DNA from 2 places in the Halobacillus sp. A1-3 genome. Region 1 is predicted to be linked to the other one. Evidence: a T-box and tRNA genes for the amino acid it is inferred to sense, from the RefSeq annotation. Region 1 holds a T-box; the other holds one or more tRNA genes.
The links. A T-box is a leader RNA that pairs with one kind of tRNA and senses whether it is charged. The one in region 1 lies ahead of ACRYKC_RS19200 (valine--tRNA ligase), so its partner is inferred to be a tRNA-Val.
Positions count from the first base shown of each region.

Region 2: it encodes a tRNA-Val, which carries the amino acid that the T-box ahead of ACRYKC_RS19200 (valine--tRNA ligase) is inferred to sense. The anticodon was not compared.

Region 1 is NZ_JBPCEO010000013.1:43,944-58,893, forward strand. Features, by position in the region: gene lon (endopeptidase La) at 1-261, shown strand, start outside; gene yihA (ribosome biogenesis GTP-binding protein YihA/YsxC) at 251-838, shown strand; gene ACRYKC_RS19140 (transporter substrate-binding domain-containing protein) at 1,114-1,953, shown strand; gene ACRYKC_RS19145 (amino acid ABC transporter permease) at 2,024-2,689, shown strand; gene ACRYKC_RS19150 (amino acid ABC transporter ATP-binding protein) at 2,721-3,443, shown strand; gene ACRYKC_RS19155 (LiaI-LiaF-like domain-containing protein) at 3,487-3,966, opposite strand; gene hemA (glutamyl-tRNA reductase) at 4,218-5,588, shown strand; gene ACRYKC_RS19165 (cytochrome c biogenesis protein) at 5,603-6,421, shown strand; gene hemC (hydroxymethylbilane synthase) at 6,440-7,369, shown strand; gene ACRYKC_RS19175 (uroporphyrinogen-III synthase) at 7,369-8,142, shown strand; gene hemB (porphobilinogen synthase) at 8,144-9,121, shown strand; gene hemL (glutamate-1-semialdehyde 2,1-aminomutase) at 9,150-10,436, shown strand; gene spoVID (stage VI sporulation protein D) at 10,856-11,866, shown strand; gene ACRYKC_RS19195 (hypothetical protein) at 11,863-12,051, opposite strand; T-box leader at 12,148-12,374, shown strand; gene ACRYKC_RS19200 (valine--tRNA ligase) at 12,431-14,950, shown strand, end outside.
Region 2 is NZ_JBPCEO010000002.1:390,848-405,797, forward strand. Features, by position in the region: gene ACRYKC_RS04780 (glycosyltransferase family 2 protein) at 1-167, opposite strand, end outside; gene ACRYKC_RS04785 (DUF3889 domain-containing protein) at 637-1,284, shown strand; tRNA gene ACRYKC_RS04790 (tRNA-Val) at 1,412-1,484, opposite strand; gene ACRYKC_RS04795 (alpha/beta hydrolase) at 1,722-2,447, shown strand; gene ACRYKC_RS04800 (YjcG family protein) at 2,486-3,001, shown strand; gene ACRYKC_RS04805 (GNAT family N-acetyltransferase) at 3,007-3,435, shown strand; gene ACRYKC_RS04810 (DUF421 domain-containing protein) at 3,528-4,205, shown strand; gene ACRYKC_RS04815 (MBL fold metallo-hydrolase) at 4,195-5,097, opposite strand; gene ACRYKC_RS04820 (hypothetical protein) at 5,370-5,582, opposite strand; gene ACRYKC_RS04825 (DUF1360 domain-containing protein) at 5,579-5,914, opposite strand; gene ACRYKC_RS04830 (hypothetical protein) at 5,981-6,220, opposite strand; gene ACRYKC_RS04835 (CotY/CotZ family spore coat protein) at 6,412-6,921, shown strand; gene ACRYKC_RS04840 (CotO family spore coat protein) at 6,968-7,483, opposite strand; gene fabI (enoyl-ACP reductase FabI) at 7,896-8,675, opposite strand; gene ACRYKC_RS04850 (monovalent cation:proton antiporter family protein) at 9,506-11,368, opposite strand; gene mgtE (magnesium transporter) at 11,385-12,749, opposite strand; gene ACRYKC_RS04860 (FtsW/RodA/SpoVE family cell cycle protein) at 12,938-14,110, shown strand; gene prpE (bis(5'-nucleosyl)-tetraphosphatase PrpE) at 14,175-14,909, shown strand.

The DNA.
Region 1 (14,950 bases):
ACAGGTCGCTCTGTAAGAAAAGAAGTCGGCATGACCGGTGAAATCACCCTGAGAGGCCGTGTACTGCCAATTGGTGGACTGAAAGAGAAATCGTTAAGTGCCCATAGAGCAGGATTGTCCAAAATCATCATTCCGGCAGACAATGAAAAAGACCTAGAGGATATTCCAGACAGCGTACGGAAGGGACTAACTTTTATTCCGGTCAAGCATTTGGATGAAGTTCTCAAACATGCATTAGTGGAGGACAAACATGAAAGTTAATACCGCTGACATCGTCATTAGTGCAGTCAGTAAAAAACAATATCCGAAGGCTCCCATCCCTGAGATTGCTCTAGCTGGAAGATCGAACGTTGGAAAATCATCATTCATAAACAAGATGATTCAACGAAAGAACCTTGCACGTACATCTTCTAAACCAGGGAAGACCCAGACGTTAAATTTTTATATCATTAATGATCAATTTCACTTTGTTGATGTTCCTGGATATGGCTATGCCAAAGTTTCCAAAAAGGAACGTGAAAAGTGGGGGCAAATGATGGAGGAATATTTCTCTGAACGTGAGCAGTTGCGCGCAACTGCTCTCATCATCGATGTTCGTCATAAGCCAACTGAAGATGATCAGTTAATGTATGACTTCTTAAAACATTTTGGGCTGCCTGTAATGGTGATCGCGACAAAGCTGGATAAAATTAAAAAAGGTCAGCGTCAAAAGCAGCTGAAGTTGATTCAAGAGGTGCTTGAGATGGAAGACGAAGATACGCTTATTCCTTTTTCTTCGGAAACAGGAGAGGGGAAAGACGTTGCATGGAGAACCATGCTATCTCACTTGAATCTATAAAGTGAAACCACTTCTTAACATAAGAAGTGGTTTTTTAGTTTCCTATGATTGTAGAAGAGACTGTATAGATATACATATTTAGACTAATATAAAGGATATAAGTGTATTTATAAGCATTTTGACGTATGATTGTACAAAACATACGTTTTTGGGAGTTTTTACGTATATTCACTACGCTTTAAATTTTGGGAAAACTTTGAACAATCGATATAATTAAGAGTGTGACATTTATTACAGCAATGTAACAATATGATGAAGGGAAGGATTTGGACTTTATGAGAAAATGGTTATTTATGATCACTCTAAGTTTTCTAATGATCTTCACGCTTGCTGCCTGTGGCACCAGTGATGAAGGTGAGAACACGTCGGGTGATACAAACGATAGTGAAAATACATCAGAAGGTTCAGATGCATCCGGTTCTGAATACGACTTAGTTGAAGATGGGAAATTCACTTTTGCTGCTTCCGGTGAATTCAAACCGTTCAGCATGACGAATGCAAGTGGAGAAATGACTGGCTTCGATATCGATGTTGCCAATGCAATTGCTGAAGAACTAGGGTTAGAACCTGTTCAGCAGAAACAGAAGTTTGCTTCTATTGTAGAAGGCGTTAAAACCGGTCGTTTTGATGCTGCTGTAGCCAGCCACACGATTACAGAAGAACGTGCGAAGGAAGTAGATTTCTCAACTCCCTATTATTATTCGGGAGCTCAAATCTTCACTCGTCCCGACAGTGACATTGAAGCTCTAGAAGACCTTGAAGGTAAGGAAATTGCTGTTTCCAAGGGATCAACTTATAGTAAATTCGCAGAAGAGGTTACGGACAATATTAAAACATATGACAGTGATGTTGTTGCTTTGCAATCTCTTGCCAAAGGCCGTCATGATGCCGTAATTACTGACTTTTTGACAGGTAAAGAAGCTAAGGGTCAAGGCCTTGAAATTGAAGCTAAAAAAATGATTGAGCGCAGCGAACAAGCGGTTGCGGTTGCTAAAGGCAACGAAAAACTATTAGAAGATATCAATGCAGCTCTAGATAAACTTCGTGAAGATGGAACACTTGCTGAAATTAGTAAAGAATACTTTGGTGAAGATATTACAACGAAACCAGAGTAACATCAGACTTGAAGTCAAAAAGAGTGCGCATCCCGCGTACTCTTTTTGCCATTAATGAGGAGTTGAGATCATGTATTTGAATTTTATAGGATTCTGGGAAGCGCTTGTCAATAGTCGTGGAATCTTTATTGAAGCGGCCCAGATGACGTTGGCGCTGACCGCTGTTTCTATTTTTATCGCAATCTTTATCGGTTTATTTTTTGCTTTATTAAAAATATCGAATATCAAAGTTTTAGAATGGATCGCTAACACTTATATTTACATTGTGCGCGGTACTCCACTTATTGTACAAATCTTCGTGTTCTACTATGGTTTGACGAACGTGTGGATGATCAGCGGTTTCTGGTCTGTTTCGTTAGGACTTGCCTTCCACAATGGAGCGTATATCGCAGAAATATTCAGAGGATCGATTCAATCGATTGGAAAAGGACAAACCGAGGCTGGTCGTTCACTTGGAATGAGCCGTTCCCTCACGATGCGCCGTATCATTTTGCCCCAAGCTTTCCGTCGAGCATTGCCTCCTTTGGGTAATCAGTTTATCATTGGTCTGAAAGATTCATCTCTAGCTGCGTTTATCGGCGTCTCAGAGATTTTCGCTGTCGCCACGACCCAAGGGGCGAACTCGTTCGACTATATGACCTGGTTGCTTGTGAGTGCTGTGTATTACCTCATCCTCGTATTCTTACTAACGCTCGTTGTGAGCTTGGTTGAGAAGAAAATGGCAGTGAGTGACTAACTAGAGGAGGAAATCGAGATTGAGTAAAAATATGATCCAAGTCAATAAGTTAAATAAATATTTTGGTGATCTACATGTGTTGAAAGATATCGACTTTAGCGTCGATGAAAATGAAGTTGTCGTCTTGATCGGAGCCAGTGGTTCTGGTAAAAGTACGATGCTTCGCTGTCTCAATTTCTTAGAAATGAAGAACAGTGGAGATATTTATATTAAAGGCAAGCAAGTCGATCCCAAAAAAGATAATCTGAATGATTACAGGCAAAAAGTTGGAATGGTGTTTCAACATTTTAACTTATTTCCCCATAAGACAGTACTAGGAAATGTTATGGAAGCTCCCACTCAGGTGAAGGGTATTTCCAAAGCTCAAGCGAAAAAAGATGGAAAAGAGCTGCTTGAAAAAGTTGGCCTGGGAGAGAAAGCGGATGATTATCCATCTCGATTGTCAGGGGGCCAGAAACAGCGTGTTGCGATTGCGCGAGCATTGGCCATGAAGCCTGAAATCATGCTTTTTGATGAACCGACTTCTGCACTGGACCCTGAACTCGTCGGGGAAGTGCTTCAAACAATGAAAAACCTCGCTAAAGAGGGAATGACGATGGTTGTCGTTACCCACGAGATGGGCTTTGCTCGCGAAGTAGCAGATCGTGTCGTCTATATGCATGACGGGAAAATCGTTGAAACGGGAGCACCTAAGGACATCTTCGAAAATCCAAAAGAAGAAAGAACACAGGCATTCTTAAGCTCTATTTTATAAAAGTAAAACCCGCTATGTGGCATAGCGGGTTTTTTGCTGCTTGTTAATTTTTTTTAAGCATGTAAAAGCCGAAAACGATCAGTACGACAGGCCAGAACTTTTCAATCCATTGAAAAATCATTTGGATGGACGTGAACCAGGAAGGTGCAGTCGGTACAAGCAATGCAAATAAACCAAGTCCTACTAAGATAAGGGCAGGGATCAACCCCGACTTTGTCTTCTGGTATCGTAATAGAAAAGCGATGCCGATAATGAGGAGGTAAATACTCCAGTGGTCAATCCAAAAAGGAAAATGATTCAGGCCGTGAAAATGAACCCCAAAACCTAGAAGCAGAGCTCCTGTAAATATATTTGAATAATCTTTCGTAAGATAACTATGTAACAAAAAAGCGACTCCAACAATCATGAGCAGTGTAGGCCATGAGTAGAATTGGCTTAAAAAGGGAATATTGAATTGACGAATCAAAAAGTACAAACCCAATCCAACAAGTAAAAAGCCTATGAATGAATTCTGTTTTTTCATTTAAAAATCCCGTCCTTCTAACGCAAGAAAAATGTCCACTCCTTGCGAATTACCGCATGTTTTGGTATATTACAAACGGATTATAATTTTGTATTGTTCTATAAAAATAGTAATGATTTCTTGATCATATAACATTATCGTATCATAACAGTTTCAAAATCTGTTCAAATTTTTACAGAAAAATTTATACGTTTACATGTTATAATGAGTGATATGTGATAAGTCTGGAACGTTTAATGGGGGTAGATGTGATGCACATTTTAGCTGTAGGTCTTAATTATAAAACAGCCCCTGTGGAAATTAGAGAAAAGCTTACCTTCTCTGAACAACACGTCAATGAGGCAATGGTCCAACTAAACGCCCGAAAAAGTGTGTTGGAGAATGTAATTATTTCTACATGCAATCGCACGGAAATTTTTGCAGTGGTCGACCAGCTGCATACAGGCCGTTATTACATTAAGCAGTTTTTAGCTGACTGGTTTAATGTAGACAAAGAGGAATTTTCTTCTTTTCTTTCTTTTTATGAAACGGACGGTGCGATAGAACATTTGCTGCGTGTAACTGCCGGTCTTGACTCGATGGTACTGGGAGAAACACAAATTCTGGGGCAGATGAAGCAATCCTTTATTCGTGCGCAGGAAGCTGGGGCAACGGGCACGATTTTTAATCAATTGTTCAAACAAGCGATTACAATGGCCAAAAAAGCGCACAAAGAAACTGAAATTGGTGAGAATGCCGTTTCAGTAAGTTACGCTGCCGTGGAGTTGGCGCGTAAAATCTTCGGTGACTTGGTAAACAAGCATATCGTTATTTTAGGTGCAGGAAAAATGGGAGAGCTTGCAGCCAAAAACCTGCATGGTTCTGGGGTGCGTAAAGTATCCGTAGTGAACCGTACTTTCTCTAAAGCACAAGTAGTGGCGGATCAATTTAATGGACAAGCGATGACGATGGAAGACTTGGATTCCGTTCTATCTGATGCGGATATTGTGATCAGTTCTACTGGTTCGAAAGACTATGTGATTACTCGTGAGCGCATGGATCCAATTCATCGCAAACGAAAAGGAAAGCCGCTTTTCTTTGTAGACATTGCCGTTCCAAGAGATCTCGATCCCGCTATGGAAAGTTTAGAGAGTGTCTTCCTCTACGATATTGATGATCTTCAAGGAATTGTCGATGCTAATCTAGCGATGCGCAAACAAGCAGCTGAAGAAATTGAAATTATGATCGAAGCGGAAATTGTAGAATTTAAACAGTGGCTGCAAACCATTGGTGTCGTTCCCGTCATTTCTGCTTTAAGGTCTAAAGCTCTTGGAATTCAGGCAGAAACGATGAAAAGCATTGAGCGGAAGATGCCTGACTTAACCGATCGAGAGCGAAAAGTGCTCAGCAAACACACTAAGAGCATTATTAATCAGATGCTGAAGGATCCGATTCTTCAGGCGAAAGAATTAGCCGCACAGCCAGATTCTGAAGAAACATTACGCTTGTTTACAAAAATCTTTGGAATTGAAGAGCAAGTGGAAAATGAGATTGAGCAGCAGGAGAAAAAGCACACCGCTTCAAAGCACCGTGAAGAAACCAGTGAGTCTTTTCCTGTCATTAATTCGATTGCTCATTCATAAGGGTGGACGTCCCTATGTTGGATTTTAAATGGGTATACGAACTCATCTTGTTACTTTATGGGCTAAGTTTAATTGGATATTTCATAGATTTTGTTCAGAATAACCGGAGGGCTAACCGAGTAGCCTTCTGGTTACTTAGTATGGTTTGGGGATTACAAACCTTTTTTTTATTGACTCAGGTTCTGATCAAAGAAAATTTTCCAATTATGACTGTCTATGACGGCCTATACTTTTATGCATGGATACTTGTTACTTTTTCTTTACTTATCAACCGGTTGTTCCGAGTTGATTTTCTAGTATTTTTTACAAATGTCGTTGGGTTTTTAGTGATGCTGATCCACCTGACAACACGTGCACAGAATGATTTGAAAAACCAGGGTGTACAGCTCGTCAATGAAATGCTGGTTGTGCACATTAGTCTTGCGATTGTGTCTTACGGATTTTTCACTTTATCATTCATCTTTTCGATCATGTATTTGCTGCAGTATCGATTACTGAAGCAGAAGAAATGGAATACAAAGCTGTTTCGCCTGGGAGATCTTACAAAACTCGACCACTTTTCTTATATAGCCGTCATTTTAGGGGTTCCTCTCTTGCTGATTGCGATAATTCTTGGGGTCACATGGGGATACGTGTCTTCGGATGTTTTTTACTGGTATGATTCTAAGACGTTAGGCTCTCTTCTTGTACTGCTCGTATATGTTGTTTACCTAATATTGAGGATCGTGAAGGGATACCAGGGCCGGATTATTTCATTATTTAATTCTGCTGCTTTTTTATTTTTATTGATTAATTTCTTTTTGTTCGGTTCTTTATCGAACTTTCATTTCTAGTGTTGAGGAGGAAGTAGTGTGAGAAAGATCGTCATTGGTTCACGAAAGAGTAAACTAGCGATTACTCAAACAGAGTGGGTGATCGAACAACTAAAAAACATCGATCCATCTTACGAATTCGAAATCAAACGAATTACGACTAAAGGGGATAAAATCCTCGACGTCACGTTATCTAAGGTCGGTGGAAAAGGCCTATTTATCAAAGAGATTGAGCAGGCTATGTATGATGGTGAGATCGATATGGCTGTGCACAGCATGAAAGACATGCCAGCTGTGGTTGCTGAAGGACTGACAGTGGCGTCTGTACCGATAAGAGAAGACCACCGTGATGCTTTTGTATCAGAAGGAAATGTGCCTTTAAAGGATTTGCCTGAAGGGGCGATCGTCGGTACAAGCAGTCTAAGGCGAGGTTCTCAGATTAAGGCTGTAAGACCTGATCTTGAAATCAAATGGATCCGTGGAAATATCGATACACGTCTTCGTAAGCTAAAAGATGAAGACTACGATGCGATTGTTCTTGCTGCTGCCGGCCTTAAACGAATGGGCTGGGATGATAATGTCGTAACTGAATACCTGGAGCCAGATGTGTGTGTGCCTGCTGTAGGTCAAGGAGCATTAGCAATCCAGTGCCGGGAGAATGATTCAGAACTTCGTGACTATCTGATGAAGCTCAATCATGAGTACACGGCAACAACAGTAGCTGCAGAGCGTAAGTTCCTCCATGATTTGAATGGAGGCTGCCAGGTCCCGATTGGAGGATACGCTCATCGAAAAGGCGAAGAAATCATCCTGACTGCCCTCGTAGGTTCTCCTGACGGGAAAACGATCTTGCATGAAACGGTAAGCGGGACAGATCCGATTGCAGTTGGGAAGATGGCAGCTGATCGTTTGAAAGCCCAGGGAGCGCAAGAGATCGTTGATCGAGCTAAAGAGGAGTATGAACAATAATGGAACCACTTGCGGGGAAGAGCGTGCTCGTTACACGAGGAAAGCCCCAGGCAAGTGCCTTTTCTGAACAAATCGAGAAGGCGGGAGGGGTCGCAGTGGAAACCCCTCTCCTTACTTTTCAATTGAATGATACAAAGGAGAATTATCATATCCTTACGAAACTTCACGACTATTCCTGGGTGTTTTTAACAAGCTCCAATGGCGTGAAGTTTTTTTTCGAACTGCTGAGAAGAAAAGGGATCACAGTTCCTGAAACCCTCCATTTTGCCATTATCGGTCAAAAAACAGAACGGATGCTTAAAGCCTTTGGTTACGCAGCCGATTTTATGCCAACGACGTATGATGCAAAAACAATGGGAAAGGAATTTTTCTCACGGTCGAATCATGTAGGGCCGATTTTATATGTAAGAGGAAATCGCTCTCGGGACGTGCTGCCTCACATCTTTGAAGAAAAGCGCGTGTTTTTTCAATCCATCACTGTCTATGATACGCTACTATTGAAAGAGGGTAAAAATAAACTATTGGACATGTTAAAGCGAGAAGAACTTGATGCGCTTACATTTACAAGTCCTTCAACTATACAGGCTTATCAATCACTCGTGAAAGCAGCGGAATTTAACGGGAAACACCTTCCATGCTTTTGTATAGGGCCGACAACTGCCGAAAAAGCTGAACGGTCAGGGTTTATAAATGTCTTTGTTCCGAAGCAGTACACCATTGACCACATGGTTGAACAGATCATCCAGTATTTTTCTGAAGAAGGGAAACGATAATATGCAAGATTTACAATTTAAGCGTCACCGTCGTCTGCGTCGGACAGAATCAATGCGAGCGTTAGTAAGAGAGACTCATTTACGTACAGAAGATCTCATTTATCCGATTTTTGTTGTAGAAGGTGAAGGGATAAGAAAAGAAGTGCCTTCGATGCCGGGTGTCCACCATGTTTCTCTCGACCACCTGACTGAGGAGATGAATGAACTTGTACGTTTAAATATTCGTTCCGTCATCGTATTTGGTGTTCCAGGAGAAAAAGATGAAGTAGGCAGCCAGGCGTATGATGAAGAAGGTATTGTTCAGCGAGCTATCCGTCAGATTAAAGAGGAAGTGCCATCCTTGACGGTTGTGGCAGATACATGTCTTTGCCAATATACAGATCATGGACATTGCGGAATTGTACGTGATGGAGATATCGCAAATGATGAATCATTAGAATACTTAACAAGAACAGCGGTAAGCCAAGCGGAAGCGGGAGCGGATATTATTGCTCCATCGAATATGATGGATGGGTTTGTTGCGGCCATTCGTCGAGGATTGGATGAAGCAGGATACAGCCAAATCCCAGTGATGTCATATGCCGTGAAATATGCGTCATCTTTTTACGGTCCATTCCGTGACGCTGCACATAGTTCCCCTCAGTTCGGTGACCGCAGAGCCTATCAGATGGACCCGTCTAATCGACTTGAAGCCATTAGAGAAGCGGAATCAGATGTAGAAGAAGGTGCTGATTTCTTAATCGTAAAACCTGCGCTTGCTTACCTGGATATTATGAGAGAAGTAAAGGATCGGTTTAATCTTCCTCTTGTTGCTTACAATGTAAGCGGGGAGTATTCCATGATTAAGGCAGCCGCACAAAATGGCTGGGTCAATGAACAGGAAATCGTCCTTGAAAAATTGACATCCATGAAGCGCGCAGGTGCCGACCTGATCATTACTTACTTTGCAAAAGATGCAGCAAAATGGCTTAACCAATAATTTAATAGTTTAGAAAGGATGCGATGCTATGAAGAATTTTGATCAATCATCAGCAGCATATCAAAAAGCTGTAGACCTTATGCCGGGTGGAGTCAATTCGCCTGTCCGTGCATTTAAATCTGTGAATATGGACCCGATTTTTATGGAAAAAGGAAAAGGTTCAAAAATGTATGACATCGATGGGAACGAATATATCGATTACGTTTTAAGCTTCGGGCCGCTTATTTTAGGCCATGCGGATGAAAATGTAACGGAAGCTCTGAAGAAAGCCACTGAACATGGGACAAGTTTCGGTACTCCTACTAAAATGGAAAATGCATTAGCCGAACTTGTAATTGAAAGAGTACCATCCATTGAAATGCTTCGTATGGTGAATTCCGGCACTGAGGCGACAATGAGTGCACTGCGTGTTGCACGCGGATACACCGGGCGTGATAAAATTCTCAAATTCGAGGGCAATTATCATGGACATGGTGACTCCTTATTGATCAAAGCAGGCTCTGGTGTTGCCACACTTGGACTCCCGGATTCTCCTGGGGTACCTGAATCTATCGCTCAAAATACAATTACTGTTCCTTACAATGATCTTGAAAGTGTCAATTATGTGTTCGAACAGTACGGGGATGACTTAGCTGCAGTCATCATTGAGCCTGTATCTGGAAACATGGGGGTAGTACCACCAACAGATGACTTTCTTCAAGACCTACGTACATTAACAGAAAAAAATGGCACCGTGCTGATCTTTGATGAGGTCATGACTGGATTCCGTGTAGGCTATCATAGCGCTCAAGGACATTTTGGAGTTACGCCTGATATGACTTGCCTTGGAAAAGTTATCGGAGGCGGACTGCCAGTAGGTGCTTACGGAGGTAAACGTGAAATCATGGAACGGGTAGCTCCTGTAGGGGATATTTATCAGGCAGGGACGCTATCTGGAAATCCGCTTGCCATGACAGCCGGATACGAAACGATTTCGGCTATGACGGAAGAAGCTTATGCCTCCATTAATCAAAAAGTAGACCGCCTAATTGAAGGCTATAAGCAAGCGGCTGAAAAACATAACATTCCGTTGACCGTAAACCGCGCTGGCTCTATGGTTGGATTTTTCTTCACAAATGATCCTGTCATTAATTTTGAAACGGCTAACCATTCAGACTTAGATTTATTTACTCGCTATTTCCAAGGAATGATTCAGGAAGGCATTTACCTTCCGCCTTCCCAATTTGAAGGTTTGTTTTTATCTGTTAAACATACAGATGAAGATATTGAGAAGACCATCGAAGCTGCAGAAAAAGTATTCGCTTCGATCAAATAGAGTCAACAAATTTCAGTGAAAGGAACTTCCTAAATTTAAGGAAGTTCCTTTATTTTTACGATCTTTAAAAGCAGTGCCCCATTATCTAGATCCAAGATTGGAACCACATGATCACTTGTCCCGCACCTATGTTGAGGTGATCCCTCCTTTTTCTGCAGGTGAAAAAACTACTCCTCAAGCACGATGAAAGTATGTGATTTTCCCTAACCTTTTAGATAAAGATTAATTTTTTTCTACTAGATCCCGATTAATCTGTTAAATATGGTAATCACAAAACCCTGCAAGTAGTGGGCCGCTAACATCTCCTTAGAAGTTATTCCTTCTGTAGGGGAGGTTCTCGAATATGTATATTATGACGACTCTCGCATAAGGTGGTTATAGAGAGTAATGTTTATTATATTTTGGGAGGGGACCGAACTTTGCAGAATAAACATAATGTATTCTCATTTTATTTAGATGAATCTTTATGGTTTAAGGAAGGACAGGGCGTGCGTGAACTAATTGGCATATCCCTGGAGCCTGAAATTTCGATAGAAGATTGCGGGGACGAAATCTGCTTGAGAGGAACTGTTGATCTTGCTGGTGAGTATGTAGCGGTTCAGGAGCACAACACTTATAATGATGCCCCTGTACAGTCTGCACGCATGATGGATCAGGTTCAAAAAGGTGAGGAAGGGGTCAGTTATTTTTCCCACTCATTTCCAGTGGAAATAACAGTGCCGTTAGAAAGAGTCTCTAGTTTGGATGATGTCCTCGTAGATATTGAAAGCTTTGACTATGAGCTCCCGGCAAACCATCAGCTTAGGCTTCATGCCCAGTTGAATATCAATGGAATTGAAGAAAAAGAAAAAGAGGCTGACAACGCCCCTCAGTTTGATGAGTCAGCAACCGTTGGCCCTGTAAATTATGCAGAGCCTAAAGAAGAAGAAATCGTTCGTCCTATTTTTCCTGAACGAGAAGTGCCAGTGATTCAATTGAACAATGATTATAGGAATGAGGATAAGCAAGAAGACGAGGACGATGGTGGACGTTGGTATTATAAGAAATCTCAAAGCTTTGGAGAATTTTTTGGTCAAGGAGAACAAGCAGAATTGCCAGAAGCTTCTCCAGAGAGTGTCCAAATGCAAGAGAGCTATGAGAGCAGCTCCATGATGGATCATGTAGAAAGCAGTCCTAAATCTGAGAGTTCATCAGAGTCGGAGGAGGCGAAAGCAGCTCCTGGAGGAATGGATGGCATTAAGCAGATTTTCAAGCATCTGTTTCCTAACCGAGAAGATTCTTATGCCCAAATGAAAATGTATATCGCCCAGGAGGATGAAACGCTGGAGTCGATTGCTCAGAAATATGAGGTAACGGTTAGTCAGCTGGAACGAGCTAATGAGTATCGTGGCGATGTATCTCCAGGTCAAATTGTATATATCCCTAGCTAGATCCATTTGTATTTAAAGGCAATGAAGACCCCGATAATGATGCCTAATAAAAAGATATCAAAGGTTGTCGGCCAAAAAATGGTCCGGATCGCTTGAAAGATCAGAATCGGAAGCAGGGCAGTTTCAATAATAACCAGCCACGTTCGGCACCAGGACGGCAAACGATATCGATAAAAGCGGCTCAAAGCGGCACCTCCTTTTTGTGTGTATGCCTATTTTTTTATAAACAGTTGACTAAAATAGATAATTCTATATACAATATGTAATAGAGTCTATATACGTGAAATGCCGTGATGGGGAAGAGTACATGAACATTTCCTTCAGAGAGGAAGACAAACGCTGAGAGTTTTCCAGGAACCCTGTTGATGGAAGTCGTCCTTGATGCAGCTTCTTTGAAAATCCAGTAGAAGAAGCCGGTTAGAAGCCGTTATTTTAGTCGAGTGTACAGGATCAGTTTGTCCTGTAAATTAAGGTGGTACCACGGAAATCAATCCCTTTCGTCCTTATCAAGGATGAAAGGGATTTTTTATTTTTTTAAAAGATCATAAAAGGAGGAAGATCGATATGGAACAAAAAGATCTTTCAATGCCCACGAAATACGACCCGGCAGCAGTAGAAAAAGACCGGTACCAGTATTGGGTAGATGGGAAATTTTTCGAAGCAACAGGAGATAAAAATAAAGAACCTTATACCATAGTCATTCCGCCGCCCAATGTTACTGGAAAACTGCACTTGGGTCACGCATGGGATACAACGTTGCAGGATATTTTGACTCGTGTGAAGCGAATGCAGGGCTACGACGTCCTATGGCTGCCAGGTATGGACCACGCAGGGATTGCGACCCAGGCAAAGGTTGATGCGAAGCTGCGTGAATCAGGGGTGAATCGCCACGACCTTGGACGCGAGAAATTCTTAGAAAAGTCCTGGGAATGGAAAGACGAATACGCTAAATTCATCCGCACCCAGTGGGAGAAACTTGGTCTTGGCCTGGACTACTCCCGTGAACGCTTTACCCTAGATGAAGGCTTATCTGATGCCGTTAAAGAAGTATTTGTAAAACTTTATGAAAAAGGGCTTATTTATCGAGGCGAATACATCATTAACTGGGATCCGCAAACAAAAACAGCTCTTTCTGATATTGAAGTGGAATACAAGGACGTCCAGGGTGCTTTCTACCATATGCGTTATCCGCTTAAAGATGAAGAAAGTTCCATCGAAATTGCAACCACACGTCCAGAAACGATGCTCGGTGATACAGCGATCGCTGTTCATCCTGAAGACGATCGTTACAAGCATTTGATCGGTAAAAAAGCGATCCTGCCGATCATCGGTCGTGAAATTGAAATTGTTGCGGACGATTATGTGGATATGGAATTTGGCTCCGGAGCGGTTAAAATCACTCCAGCTCACGACCCTAACGACTTTGAAATCGGAAATCGTCACAACCTTGAGCGTGTCCTTATCATGAATGAAGACGGCAGCATGAATGAAAATGCCGGAAAATATAAAGGAATGGACCGCTTTGAGTGCCGCAAACAGATTGTCAAAGATTTGCAAGAGCAAGGGGTGCTTTTCGAAATCGAAGAACATCAGCACTCCGTAGGACACTCCGAGCGGAGCGGAGCAGTTGTCGAGCCATACCTTTCCACTCAATGGTTTGTTGACATGAAACCATTAGCAGACGCTTCTGTCGAGCTACAAAAAGGTGACGACAAAGTTCAATTCGTTCCTGACCGATTTGAAAAACCTTATTTGCACTGGATGGAAAATACGCGTGACTGGTGCATTTCACGTCAGCTGTGGTGGGGCCACCGCATTCCAGCGTGGTATCATAAGGAAACAGGCGAGATTTATGTAGGAAAAGATGAGCCGAAGGACCCTGAAAAATGGACACAGGATGAGGACGTTTTAGATACTTGGTTCTCCTCTGCACTGTGGCCGTTCTCTACAATGGGTTGGCCGGATGAAGACAGCGAAGATTTTAACCGCTTCTTCCCGACTGACGTTCTAGTCACCGGCTATGATATCATTGGATTCTGGGTAAGCCGAATGATTTTCCAATCTTTAGAGTTTACGGGACGACGTCCATTTAAGGATGTGCTCATTCACGGGCTTGTACGGGATGCGGAAGGTCGTAAGATGAGTAAATCCCTTGGTAATGGAGTCGATCCAATGGATGTCATCGATAAATATGGTGCAGATTCCTTGCGCTACTTCTTATCAACGGGTTCTTCACCGGGCCAAGATTTACGCTTCCATTGGGAGAAGGTAGAGTCTACGTGGAATTTTGCTAATAAGATTTGGAATGCTTCTCGATTTGCATTGATGAACATGGGAGATTTAAAGTATGAAGATATTGATCTTTCAGGTGAAAAATCAGTAGCAGATCAATGGATTCTTACAAGACTGAACCAGACGATTGAGCAAGTGACGCAAAATGTTGACAAGTATGAATTTGGAGAAGCGGGGCGCCACCTATACAACTTTATCTGGGATGATTTCTGTGACTGGTATATTGAAATGGCGAAGATTCCACTGTATGGTGAAGACGAGAACCGTATACTTACGACGCGATCCATCTTAGCCTATACGCTAGATCAAACGATGCGAATGCTTCATCCGTTCATGCCGTTCATCACAGAAGAAATCTGGCAGCACCTTCCACATGAAGGTGAGTCCATTACGCAAGCATCCTGGCCAGAGGTACGAGATGAGTTCCACAACGAACAAGCGGTCAACGAAATGGACCGACTCGTGTCGATCATCCGTTCTGTAAGGAATATTCGTGCAGAAGTGGATACGCCAATGTCTAAGGAGATTCAGTTGATGATCCAGGCGAAAGATGAAGACGTTGTAAAGGAACTTGAGAAAAATCGAGATTACTTGGAGCGGTTCTGTAACCCTAGTGAATTGACGATTGCTACTGATCTTCAAGCTCCTGAAAAAGCGATGTCAGCTGTTATTACAGGTGTAGAACTTTACCTTCCATTAGCTGGTTTGATCAATATTGAAGACGAAATTAAGCGATTGGAACAAGAATGGAAAAAGTGGGATAAAGAAGTCGATCGTGTTCAGAAGAAACTT
Region 2 (14,950 bases), on a different contig from region 1:
CTTATTCCCTTTTCGTCCTTATACCCACGATCCATCATCCATTCTTCCAACTTAGACCCCTTGTTTTTACGTTCGTCTGATTCATTGAAGAATGGCAGACAATGGTATAAATGAAGTACAGGAAACGTCACACTTAATAAAAAAAATGCCGTAATCAATATATCCAATGTAACCCCTCCTTATGGAAAACCACTTCTTTTATAAAAAGTGGATCTGCCTATTTTACAAACATCTATTTATCACTCATTGATCAATAAAAAATGTCCCCAGTAGAAGGAGGACGAAGAATATAATAGCACACCTTAACATCAAACCATACAGGAGTAAAATCTCAAATACTCAAATACAGCTAAAGGCATACGGATGGCATTTTTTACGTTTTTCTACATATATATAGGTATTTTACGCTAATTACTGTTGACACCCTCTAAAAGGAAAGGAGGGACAAGGAATCTTATGAAGATATATGCCCGTTTACTAGAAGCCCTAACTCCTACCTGTTTTTAATTTATAATGGTTCCAACGGCCGTCTACTGTTCATATGAGAGATCTGTGACTCCTATTGTCTGTTTCACAGTCTCACTAACTCACGCATAGGCTAATGAGGATATAACTGAAAAGACAGGAGGAAGTTGGATGTATTATTACTATCAAGTGCCTAATGGGTATCCGTATTTACAGAACCCTTATTACCAGCATCCTTATTCTCGTTATCCTAATTACTTTCATAACAATCAAAGCTATTATCGAGCGAGACAGCCGGTTCAAGGTCAGGCCACATGGACAGAAGGAGGACCCGTTACTCAGTGTGACATTCCATGGTCTACAAATAACTACATGACCGCGGCTGTGGGAAGTAACTCCCCTTATCAATGTGGTCAAACCATTAAAGTAAAAAATTTATCCAATCAAAAAGAAGTATTAGTAACCGTTGTCGATCAAGTACCAAATTATCCAGCTAATAAAATAAATCTTCATAGAAAAGCCTTTGAGGCCTTAGGGGCGAATGTAGGATCAGGAATCATTAATGTAGAGATCATTGCTTCACCTGAATTAGAGGAAGAAAAATGGGGAAAATACCTTTTAGAAATTGTTATTGCTGCTTACCCCAACTACAAAGTCACAGATTACAGTAAATTAAGTACGCAGCAAAATGGGAATCAAATGAGAGAAGATTATAAGTTTGTTTTACAATCTACTCAGGAAACGATCAATATCCAAGGTACGGTCGTTTATAATCCGAATACCGATCGGATTATTTCCATTAACTTTAAAGAAATATAAATAAGAGACAGGAGTTTCCCCTGTCTCTTACCCTTTAATTACATACTCAAATAAAACGTTATAAGAAAAGAAATGACGCGGCCTCTCCCTGGATGAGAAACCGCGCCATTCCGGCACTTTGTATGGATGATTCCGATTGGGCTCGAACCAACGACCTCCACCCTGTCAAGGTGGCGCTCTCCCAGCTGAGCTACGGAATCATATGTATGTCGTCTGACAAGTAATAATATACAATGGATTTCGATAAGTGTCAACAAGATTTAAAGATTTTTTTAAGGTTATGTAAAAACTGCGCAAATATCTTCATTTTTCTTCCATATTACATCTGTTCTACTTTTTCGATAATTCTATGGTAAAATATATATGTTACGTTTAAGTATTTATGACAGCGGGAATTTTGTATAGGAACTTCCTTGCATGTTAGGAGGTGGTCGATGATGGGAAGAAACGGATCTTTTAAAGAATATAGCCTTGAAAGCAACTATCTAAACGAAACAATGACATTAAGAGTGTACGTACCCGAAAATTACTCTCCATTATACAAGTACCATTTCTGTATTATGCAAGATGGAAATGACTATTTCCAAATGGGTCGTGCGGCCACGCTTAGTGATCAACTGCATGCTAATGAAGAGATTGAGAATACCATTTTCATCGGTATCCATTATAATGACAAATACGATCGTCAGGATAAATACCATCCAGATGGAAAAAAACAAGCGGATTATGTAAATTTCCTAATTCGTGAAGTAGTTCCATTCCTTGATGAGGAATTGCCTGGCTTCTGTATGGGTAGAGGTCGTACGCTTGTCGGTGATTCATTAGCCGGTACACTTGCTTTAATGACCGCTGCGAAATTCCCGAACGTTTTTGGGAACGTCATCATGCAGAGCCCTTATGTGGATGAACACGTGAAGGAAGTTGTCATGTCTGCGAAGGATTTTTCACCGTTGACGATTTACCATACGATTGGGAGTCAGGAAACAGATGTTGAAACAACAGAAGGCGCAAGAAAGAATTTCCTAAAACCAAACCTTGAGTTGCGTGATTTCTTGCAGGATCAGCCGCTTGATTACACGTTTTATGAATTAGACGGGAACCACACGTGGGGGACTTGGCAAAAAGACTTCAAACGCGCTTTACTTACTTTGTTTGGAAAATAATTTCTAATAGTAAATGAGAATCAGGAGGGGTTAGTCTTATGAAATACGGTATTGCGATATTTCCATCGAAAAAGGTACAAGATGAGGCGAATTCATATCGAAAGCGCTATGATCCTCACTATGCATTAATTCCACCGCACATTACATTAAAAGAAGCTTTTGAAGCAGATGAAAGCGAAATTGAATCTACTATTATTCCTGAACTAAAGGAAATTGCAAAAAACACCCAGCCTTTTTCTTACGGTATTTACAAGGTGAGCTCATTCTCACCTGTGACCAACACGATTTACTTGAAGATTGAGCCGTCTGAAGAAATCTTCGGGTTAAACGAAAAGCTTCATTCCGGTCCACTACATGAAGAAAAAGACTACGCATTCGTTCCCCACATCACGATCGCCCAGAAACTGACCGATGCTGAGTTTTCTGATGTGTATGGCAGCTTGAATATGACGAAGTTCGACATTCAGGATGAGGTGGACCGTTTCCAACTGCTTTATCAACTTGAAAACGGCGCATGGAGCGTTTATGAAACGTTCCGACTTGGTAAAGGGTAATCCTGATGGATATCCGCCGAGTTTCAAATCAACAACAAAAAGACGACGCGTTCCAAGTTCGGCGCGTCGTTTTTATCGAGGAACAAAACGTTCCAGAAGAGTTGGAAATCGATGAAGATGATCAAACAGCCGTTCACCTTGTGGGGTACGAAGAAAACCATCCTGTTGCTGCCGCCCGTCTCAGGTTTGTTGATGGATACGGAAAGCTTGAGCGCATTTGTGTCATGAAAGAATATCGAGGTCATTCTTTTGGTAAACAAATAATAAGTTTTATGGAACAAATCATTAAAGATCATGACAGGGATACCGCTAAATTAAACGCCCAAACCCATGCAGAGAATTTTTACCAATCGCTTGGCTATGTGACCGTTTCTGACGAGTTTATGGACGCTGGAATTCCTCACGTCACTATGATCAAAAAACTCAAAACATAAGACCTGCCCAAACGGCAGGTTTTTTTCGTTTAGATCCTGTGGTCTTTGTCTAGAATTGAAAGTATATGACCACACAAGGATCGTGATTAAGTATGGAATATCTAAGAATAACAGCAGAAACGTTTTTCGGGTTTTTTGCCCTTTTCGTTCTCACAAAAGTCTTAGGAAAAACACAGATCACTCAAATAACTGCCTTTGACTTCATCGCGGCACTTGTATTAGGCGAATTGGTTGGAAACGCCTTGTACGACGATAAAATCGGAATTGCAAAAGTTGCTTTTGCGATATTTTTATGGGGCGTACTCATTTATGTTACCGAAATCATAACAGAGAAATTTAAAGGCACACGCAGCCTCTTAGAGGGAAAACCGGCTCTCATCATTCATAAAGGAAAAATCGATAGGGATCGAATGAAAAAAAATAAATTAGATATCAATCAACTTCAGCATTTATTACGATCTAAAGATGTTTTTTCAATCCAAGAAGTAGAATATGCTGTTCTTGAAACAGATGGAACCGTCTCAGTATTGAAGAAAGCGCCATACCAAAACGTCAACCGAATGGACATGAACTTAAAGCCCGAGAACGTCCCTCTTCCGATGGCACTGATTAGTGATGGTGAGATCATTTGGGACAACTTAAAAGAAGCCGGGTTGGATGAAAAGTGGTTGAATGCCCAGCTTAAGGCTCAGAACGTCAATAAGCCGAGCGACGTCTTTTATGCTGAATACCAGGAAGGCGACTCTCAGCTGTTTTTACTTAACTTTTAGCACCAGAATGGAAGACCCATCTATGACCAACAACATCATCTTGGATCCGTTGGTCTTTTTTTAGTGCGACTAGATAAGCGGTAACGGCCGTTCTATATAACAGCCACTGAGAAAGCTGGGGAGTACTTACTTCATAATGCTCACACATAGCAGCAACCACTGATTCATGACTCACCCATTCTTTTTGTATTATGTAGTTCTCAAGCCAATTCATAAGCTTCACGTGGACGTCTATGTTTTGCTGGATGGTTGTTGAAGGATCTTTTTCAAAAGGTCCGTGCCCCGGGACTGCCCCTTCCATTTCTATGGCTAGCAATTTTTCTAAGCTTTTAATCGTCAGATCGGCATCAGTAATATAGGGAATAATATGCTTACGTAAAGCGTCTTCTCCAAAATAACTGTCCGTTGCATACAAAATACCATTCGCTTTTAGAGCAAGTTGATGATAACTGTGACCTGGAAGCAGAAAAATTTCTCCTTCAACCTCTCCCGCTTGAAGGCTTCCCTCACTGACAACTTCATCAATTCTTATCGATTCACCTTCTAGAAACTTATTTCTTAATTCTTTTACCGGATCATTGCCACCAAACAAATATAGCGGCTCCAACTTTGGGTTCCTTAAAATCGCTTCCTCAAATTTCGGAGCGTACGTATAGACTTCATAATTTTCCTGTATGTAAGCCGCACCTCCGTAATGATCTGCGTGCGCGTGCGTAATAAAAAGGTGCGTCAATGGAAGCTCTCGATCTTTGAGTTCCTTGAGCACCTTTTTTATTGATGATTTATCAATCCCTGCATCAATCAACAGGCCTGTAGTTCCCGATTGAACGTAGCCGATGTTTACAGAGCTTTGAAAATAGTAACAAGTTGAATTAATCTGTTGAAATGACATGGAAAACGACTCCTTTAGCTTTTTTATATGGTTTCGCTAAAGTTCTTTCCTATTCCTGTCATTTCTGAGTAAATTGTAAGAAACTTTCTGATCAGAAGTGCTCGTCGTTCCTGGTTATTTGGATTTTGCAGTGAGTAAATTTGCTGTCTAACTTCGCTTTATATACCTTATGAAGGACAAAAGCAGCTCCCTGCCTCGGGATTGTTCGCTTGCGAACATGCTCCTGCTACCTTCACCTTTTCCTTTTTGCAACCTCGTATAATCTTAGAAAATTACTCAAAGAAACGCTCCATTTTCCCTATCTGTTTGTTTAGAAATTTCTCCATATCGGTCATGCGCTTTGTAAAACGCTTATCCCACGCTTGAAAATCTTTCTCCCACGCATCAAACTTCTTCTCAGGCTGCTTGATAATTCCATTCATTTTCGACGTTTCTTCATCCATTTCCTTTAACACTTCAAAAATAGACTTGTATTTTTTGCTCATAAATGACGGTCACTCAATCCATAAAGGGCCGATTGCAGTCCCGCAATGGAAAGCAGTAGCACGAGCCATTCACCGTAAGGAATATAATAATAGAACGCCATCATGATTGCTGCTGACCATACCCCCACACACCAATGACAACTTAGACCTTCACCAATCCATCCGTTAGGTTCTACCCATTCTTCCTCTTCTCCTTGATCGTTCATGACAATTTTCGTATCCATAAACGGTTTACGCAGCCATTCCATAATCAGGTCACGCACAATCAAACGTGTAAACCGAAAACTGGCAAATCCTAAAATTAACACTTCTAACCAAGTAATGTTTACCATTCCCTTATTCCCCCTCTTCATGAGAAAAGCCACTACCTTCCATGTAGTGGCTGCAATGATATGAAATTAGAACCAACGGAAGCCTCCACGACGGTCAGAAGATTCGTCGCGATGATCTCTTGAGCTGCTTTCACGATCACGTTCTCCTCTAACGTCATCTTTTCCACGACGGCGTCCACCGAAGAATGGATCGAACCGATTATCACGGTGGCGATCATGACGATCGTCCCTTCTAGGTTGGATCACAACATTTTCCGCCTCTATGAATAGGTCGTCGACTTTAATGACCCTTTTCTTTTCAGACATATTATTCATCTCCTTATTCGAAGTCATTGTTAATCTATGGGATTTGACCTATTCAGGTATGGTCGTTCGCCTATTCTTCTAGAAAAAGTTATCGATTGCCTAAAAACAGACAAATGCCCACACCGACCTAAACACCCAACATATTCTATTAAAGACAATACGTCAATTCGTATGGAAAGGGGAAAATTTTAATGAGCTGTGGTAAAAAATTCGATACGGGCTCTTGTGTGATTGACATTCTTAAAGATATCGTAGATGCTCAGAATGACGTAATGCGTGACTGCACGACGAGCTGTGAACGTTCCATTGCAGATCTATTAGGTGATGTGGGCGGAGGTTCTGGTTTTGATACCGTTCCTGTCATCCTTTACTGTAAAGACTGCAAACCTTTCAAAGGGTATGGTACGAAGAAAAATTCCGGTTCTTGTAACGTAAAAGGGAGCTTTTTCTTCCGCGTTAAATCTGTTGATGACGATGGCTGCGCCGTATTAGAGCTATTGTTCTCAGACAATGACCGTTTGGGCGGAGTTGAGGACGATGAATCATCTTCAAGTCACCACAATCACCATCGTATGATCGTAGATCCTAAATCTCCTGCACAACAAGATTGCGAAGACCTACGCGCTTCTGGCATTTGCATCACGGTTGACTTGAACTGCTTCTGTCACGTGACATGTCTTCCGGCTGCTGCAACACTATAATTTACACTTAAAAAACCGCGCTCACTTGGGCACGGTTTTTTTGTGCTTAAAATCCGATCAATCGAATATCTTTGATTTTCTCAAAAGGTACATCTTGATGGTAAGGGCGTTGAAAAATCTTCATAGATACAATGCCATCCTGATAATCGGTAATGTACCCTCGATAAGCATTCTCCTCTGTGGAAACTTCACATTTCATTTTAGGGACGTGTGGAGATAACTGAAAGAAATAATTCACTTTCCCCTCAAGGTCTAAGTCTTGAAACCGCTGCCTTCTTTCACGAGGCTTTTGGACTTGAGACTCTTTTTCAGCTGAGGGTGTATCTTCCTGTTCGGTTTGTTCAGCGTTAGGTTCAACCTTTTCTGCCGTATCAGCAGTATTTTGATTTCTTAATCGAAGCTCCATTTCGTGTATGGACGTCCCTCCACTACTACTCGCTTGAGAAGAGCTCGACGAGCGTTGTGAACGAAAGCTTGTTTGCATTGGTACTTCCGCCGGTTTAAATTTAGGTTGGGCAATATAGAGCATCGGCTGCTTCGCCAAACGTTTCTTTTCAGCCATACGGATCTCTCCTTTATTTATCGGTCATCATTCTATGTATATGCCTAGTCCCTTCAGCCATGTTCATAATTACACTGTTTTGACAAAATTAGAGTGCTTTGCATTAATTTCACCTAAGAACGTCTTCTTATTTTTATGAATGTTTCCGTTACATAGTACCATGATAGGTGTTCTTAAACGCTCGCTTTCCTGTGAGCGAACTGGCAAGCCTACTCGTTCGTGCGTTCTTCACCTAGCTCCTTATCCCGTGGGAATTTCGTCAATCTCAAGTAATCCCTAACACTTTTACGAGAGCGAACCCAACTTCTCTCGGAATCAAACCTCCAAGACTAGTGATATGTAGTTGTATAAGAGCCAAACAAAAAGCCCTTTTCTGACTCTAAACAGAAAAGGGCTTTAATTCTAGACTTTATTAGTAAGAAACAATGTTGAAACCTGAATCGACGTGAATGATTTCGCCTGTCACACCTCGTGAAAGATCACTCATCAAGTAATAAGCTGTATCGCCGACCTCTTCCTGCGTCACTGGTCTGCGCAATGGAGAACGTTCTTCAATGACAGAAAGAATCTGATTGAAATCACCGACTCCTTTTGCAGAAAGCGTACGAATTGGCCCAGCTGAGATTGCATTAACACGAATGTTATGTTTCCCTAGATCGTTCGCCAAGTATTTCATGCTTGCATCAAGACTTGCTTTCGCTACTCCCATAACGTTGTAGTTTTTCACTACTTGTTCACCGCCGAGGTAAGTAAGTGTCAAAATGCTTCCTCCATCCGTCATCAGTGGCTTCGCTGCTCGTGCGACAGCAGTCAAGGAATAAGAACTGATGTTGTGAGCAGTAAGGAAACCATCGCGGCTCGTATTCAAGAACTCATCTTTCAACTCGTCACGGTTTGCAAAAGCGATGCAGTGGGCAAGACCATGGATGGTGCCTACATCTTCTTGAATTTTTTCAAACGTCTGGATGATGGCTTCATCATTAGTGACATCACATTCGTAAACGAGTGATTCTTCTCCGCCTTCAAGTGTTTCAGCAAGATCTTTGACAGATTTAGCAAAGCGTTCAGAAGCAACGGTGAAGATTAATCGCGCTCCAGCTTCATGAAGAGAGCGAGCTATGCCCCAGGCAATGCTTCGTTTATTGGCCACTCCCATGACCACATACGTGCGTCCTTCTAAAGAAAAATTCATTCCATATCCTCCTTGAGGTAATTTCAACATTTAGGATTTGTTATTAGTACCTGCTCCTATTTTATAATAGATAAGGTACCACCCGCAACCTGATTACTAATAATGATTAACGACTTTACTTAGGTTTACCCTGTTCGTTAAGCAAGTAAGCGGGCGTTGAAAAATAAAAGGACTTAGTTCAAAACGTATTTAGATCTCTAACTTTATAATTGAATGAAATAGGTAATAAAGGATATTCAACTATATAGCAGTATACTGGAACACTCGAATTCGAGTTGGGGTTTGTATTTGCAATTAAGTAAGGGATGGCTGGAAAATAACTCGCTTTCCTGTTGGGGAACTGGCAAGCCTCCTCGTTCGCTACGCTCTCTGTGGGGTCTCGCCTAGGTCCTTCTCCCACGGGAGTCTCGCCAGTTTCCAGCCATCCCAGATGTTATTAACCTCACAAACCCACCTATTTTCAATATTGAGGTGAGTAATGAAAGCATTTTAAAATTCATTACAATCCTATTCTGATAGGATCCTTCTAAAGTGGGTCATAAGAATTAAATTGATTGTTTCTACTATGGTACTCGTTTCCGGTCCGATAATAAATAGCAAGGTGAGAGGGGGGTGAAACTCCTAATTTAAAGGTGAAAGTGCCTGGAACAGCAGAGTTTGGACTGGACGACTAGGGTGTGGAGAAGCCTCGAAAGACCCGACAAGCATAAGACAGGAGTGGTCTTTCCCCACTGCAACGATTGTCTTATGTCTCGAGGGGCTAGGCGCTTCGCAACTCAAGAATAGAAAAAGTGTAAGGATCTATAAGTATCCTTACACTTTCTTTGTGACTAACACCACTCGCAAAATTCTAGTTCCATTTTCAATTCATCCACATATTCATGAGAACCGGTTACGATAAGTCGGTCTCCCATCTTGAGTTCCGTATCTCCATGTGGGACGATGGAATCCTTCCCACGGAAAATTCTGACCATAATCACATCTCCTGTGAATGGGAATTCCCTTAGATACATGCCATTGTATTCAGAGTTGTTCATATTGATCTGATAGAGTGCTGTTTCTTGATTCGTTAAGATATCAACTACGTTTGGCGCTTCGATCATCGCTTTCAACAGAGCTTTTGAGGATAAGAATACAGAGAAGACGCTGATATTTAAGTCTCTCATCTCTGATGCAAGCTCTGGAGATTCAATCCGGGCGATTACCCTCTCTACCCCTTGTTCCTTAGCGTAACGAGCGACTTCCGCATTCTTTTGCTCATCGCCAGTTGAAGCCACAACAAGGTCGACATCGAATACTCCGTACTCCTTCATGGATTCAACTTCATACCCCTCCACTTCTTTGATATCGAAGCAAGAGCGGCTGATTTTATCATCAATTTTGTCTACCTTTGTATGATACAAATGAGTTTCATAAGCGTTAATATCTAACTCTCGAACTACAGGCAGTGTCATACGGTTTGAACCGATGAATGAAACGACCACCTTGTGATCTTCATCTTCAAACCGGCCATAGATTTTCTTAAAGACGATCGGTGCTACAAGACAAGTGAGAACAGCGACTAAAATAAGCGCTCCCTCCATTTGTGCATCAATCATCCCTTCCCTTTCTCCAATGGTCGCTGCTGCGATAACTAAAGAAAGAGTCGAAGTCAAAATAAAACCGGTACTAAGCACCGTTCTTGTATCGTACCACTTCTTCAAAATAAGAGCAGGCACGATTTTTGAAACAAGAAGAGCTATGAATAATAACGGAATTAAAATAACAACGCGTCGGTCCGTAAACAATGACCAAATATCAATTTCTACCCCGACCATAACGAAGAAGATGGGAATAAGAAAGCCGTAACCAAAGCTGTCGAGTTTTTTAACCATCTCTTGATTGGGGGACAGCAGTGATACAAGCGTTCCAGCCAAGAAAGCACCAAGAATGTTCTCAGCTCCAACTGTTTCAGAAAGGGCCACAAGTAGAATAATTAAGGTAAAGACAGCCCTCGTATCAATCTGGATCGTACCTTTAGCCATAGTTTCAATAAATGACTGATGACGGAACTGCTTTCCTACAAAGTACAGCAAAACACCGACAGCAAATAGGAGGAGCAATAGCCACGTATTCCCGTGACTTTCTCCGTACAAAGAAACGAAGATGGCCAGTAGAATCATTGTAGCTAAATCGGCAATAACGGCAATCAAGAGAATCGTCTGCCCGATTGTCGTCTTCATCATCTGGGCATCCTTCAACGTAGGCACAACGACACCAAGTGAAACTGTAGATATGATCAAAGTCATCAAGAAAGCATTATCGATAAATCCTGCAAGAACAAACAAATAGGATAGTCCTAGTGATATAGCAAAAATACCGACAAATACAATCAGGGCGACAAAGACTGGATTAGGTGCTCCTGTTCCTTTATTTTCAGGTTTGGCCTTCTTTTTTCTGCGGGCAAAGATGGAGAAGTCGATCTCAAGTCCGCTCAAAAACATCAGGAAAATGAACCCTAATGTAGAGAGAATTTCAAGCCAGCTTCCTTGTTCAACTAAATCGAACCCGCTTTGTCCTATAATCAATCCAACTATGATCTCTGCGACCACGACTGGAATCATATTTAATTTAAACCTATGCAATATGATGGGAGTAATAAATGCTGCAAGAATGACAATAACTAGTGATGTTACTGAAGCACCATGTTCCATACTCGCCCTCCTTCCGTTATATTAATAAGTTCATAAACGCTGTCGCCATCCCAAAGTAAATCAAGATGGAAATGATGTCATTAATCGTGGTGATGAACGGACCGGAAGCAACGGCAGGGTCAATGTTGAACCGATGCATTATAAGCGGAACGAGAGATCCAGCCAAAGTGGCCACAATCAAAGTCAATAGGATTGAGACACCAACAAGTAGCCCTAAAAAGAAGTTCCCTTGCCAGAAATAAACGATCAATGTAATTAACAATCCGCAGGACACACCTGTAATGAGGCCAGTGCCTGCCTCTCTGAACATCATCTTCCATTTTCCTTGTTTATCAATTTCACCAGTAGCGATTCCGCGGACAGCGACGGCAAGAGCCTGTGTTCCTGTGTTCCCGGCCATGCCGGCAATCAATGGTATAAACACAGCTAAAATAGCTACTTTATCCAATGTTTCTTCAAATCTTCCGATAAGACTTGCAGTTAAACTTCCTAGAAAAAGAAGGATGACAAGCCACGGAAGTCGTTTTTTTGCTGATGCGAACGCATTTTCATCAGGACTGTCCACATCGGAAACCGCGGCTAACTTAGAATAGTCATCGCTTGCTTCTTCTTCCATGACATCCATAATATCATCAACTGTAATGATTCCAAGCAAGTGGTTTTGAAAATCGACAACCGGCAAAGCGAGAAAGTCATAGTCTCTAACCATCCGGGCAACTTCCTCCTGATCCTCTCCAACAGATACGGAGACAACCCGTTCATTCATGACATCAGAGATCATCCAGTCCTCTTCAGAAATGATCAGATCTCTTAAGGATATGACGCCGACCAGCCGTTTATCCTCATCAACCACATACGTATAGTAGATGGTCTCAGCATCTGGCGCTTCTGTCCGTAAATGGACCATCGCCTGTTTAATCGTCATGTTCGCTTTTACAACAACGAACTCTGTCGTCATAATTGATCCGGCTGTTTTTTCTTCATAGTGAAGCAAATCTTTAATTTCTTGAGCGGCTTCATTATCCATTATCGTCAAAAAGCTTGCTACTTTATCTTTATCTAATTCGTTAAAAATATCGACAGCATCATCTGTCGACATCTCCGCAAATACTTGAGCGGCAAAACGAGGATCCATCTCGGAGAAAAATGGCTCGATGTCCTCGTAATCAATATGTTCCATAACATCAGCGACTTCTTCCGGGGACAGGTAAGTGTAGATTTGCATACGGACATCCACTTCTAATCCTTCGAAGATTCTCGCTTGATCATAAGGATGGAGTTCTAAAAATTCTGCACGAAATTGATCGATATGATCATTTAACAATGCATCCTCAATATTGCTCCAAACCTCTTGGCGCTCCTGGTCATCTAAATGTTCCATAAGCAACCCTCCTCGACGTCCTTATCGTCTTTGACCGTTTAATCTTAATTGTCCATATAGGGTTTGTCAACGAATGAATTTTCTTTTTAAATAAATCCTAACACTTCGCTTAAAATTATCTCTATAATCATGTACACTTACAATTATACCCGAAGTTTAACAGATTGCTCGATAGAAAGGGAACAAACATGAATGATTATCAACAATCCTCACCGATAGATTTTACTATTATTTTTGTCGTTATTGCTTTTGGAATTATCAGCTGCTATACCTTATATACTGTAAATCCATACTTAGGTGTCATCGACCAGGGAGCTTACATGAAGCAAATTGTCTGGTACATACTTGGTTCAATAGGTGCAGCGATCGTCATGATTGTTGATTATGACCGCCTCAACCAAATTGTCTGGGGGCTTTACGGGTTTGGTGTCCTTATGCTACTAATGATTTTCTTGAATATCCCTCCCGGCATTGTCCATGAATCAGGCGGAGCCGTCAGCTGGTTCAAATTTCCGGGGATTGGTACTATTCAACCTTCTGAATTCATGAAAGTTTTTCTCGTTATAGCATTAGCTCATGTGATTGTAAGACATAATGAAAAGAACAGAGTTAGAACGATCCAATCAGATCTTCTATTATTACTTAAATTATTAGGGCTTGCGATTATCCCTATGGGATTAATCGCCGTACAGCCTGACTTAGGAACGTTCTTAGTTTTAGGCTCAATTACTGCCTTCATGATTCTTGTCTCAGGTATTCAATGGAGGATTCTACTTTCTATTGTATCTTCCATTTTTCTTATGGTAGGTGTTGTAGCTTTAATGTTTGTCCTTAATTTTTCACAGGTGACAACATTCTTAGAGGAATCCGTATTTGCTCACGTGGATTCCCGTTTTTATGGATGGCTGCAGCCTGAAAAATATGAACAAAGCGCAGGACTGCAATTGCTTAAGTCGATTACAGCCATCGGTTCTGGTCAGTTGACTGGAAAAGGCCCAGGGAACTTCGAAGTAACCGTTCCTGAGCGCCATACCGATATGATTTTTACGGCAATTTCCGAACAATTCGGGTTCGTTGGATCCAGTATTGTTGTAACTCTGTTTTTCTTATTGCTCTACCGTATGATTCAGATCGCTTTCGAAAGCAATGACGCTTTCGGAAGTTACTTGATCGTCGGTATAGTCGCTATGATTGCGTTTCAGTTTTTCCAAAACATCGGAATGTCTATCCAGCTTCTTCCGATTACTGGACTGCCGCTTCCTTTTATAAGTTATGGAGGAAGTTCGACACTCGCTTACATGTTTGCGATCGGCATCGTCCTGAATGTTAAATCGCGAACGAAAACGTACATGTTTGAATAAAGGAATCCAAAGGTGGGGAAGCTTGAAACAGTCTTCCCACCTTTTTTAATAGGAGGAAATCAGAATGAAAGTTGACATTATCGGCGATATCCATGGCTGTCTTCCAGAGCTGGAAGCGTTGTTCACGGAGATGGGATACGACTGGAAAAATGGCTTACCCATTCATCCCGATGGACGCACCCCAGTCTTTGTCGGTGACTTAGCCGACCGTGGCCCTGCCTCCATCGCATGTATCCAGCTCGTGTACCGGCTCGTTATTGAAAAAAATTCAGCCATATATGTGCCAGGTAATCACTGCGATAAACTGTATCGCTTTTTCAAAGGTAATCCTGTTAAGGAGACTCACGGATTAGAAACGACCACCGCTGAATACAGGGAGCTCTCACCAAAAGAACAAGAGAAAGTAAAAGAGCAATTTTTAACCCTGGTTGAAGAGTCACCTCTCTACCATGTTATCCCAGAGGTCAATGCTGTCGTCGCCCACGCCGGTATAAAAGGAGACGATATTGGAAACAAAAACAAACGGATCAAAACATTTGTCTTATATGGAGACATTACGGGAGAGAAGCTGCCAGACGGCCGACCTGTTCGTCGTGACTGGGCCCAGCATTATACAGGAAACCGCTGGATTGTATATGGACATACCCCAACAAAAGAGCCCCGCTTCATCAATAAGACGGTTAACATTGATACAGGATGCGTATTTGGAGGTCATTTGACGGCTTTTCGACTGCCCGAAGAGGAAATTGTTCAGGTTCCATCATCCATGCCTCTGGTGGAAGAGAAATTTAGATATTAAAAAGGATCAGGGATTTTCCTGATCTTTTTTAATGACTTGTG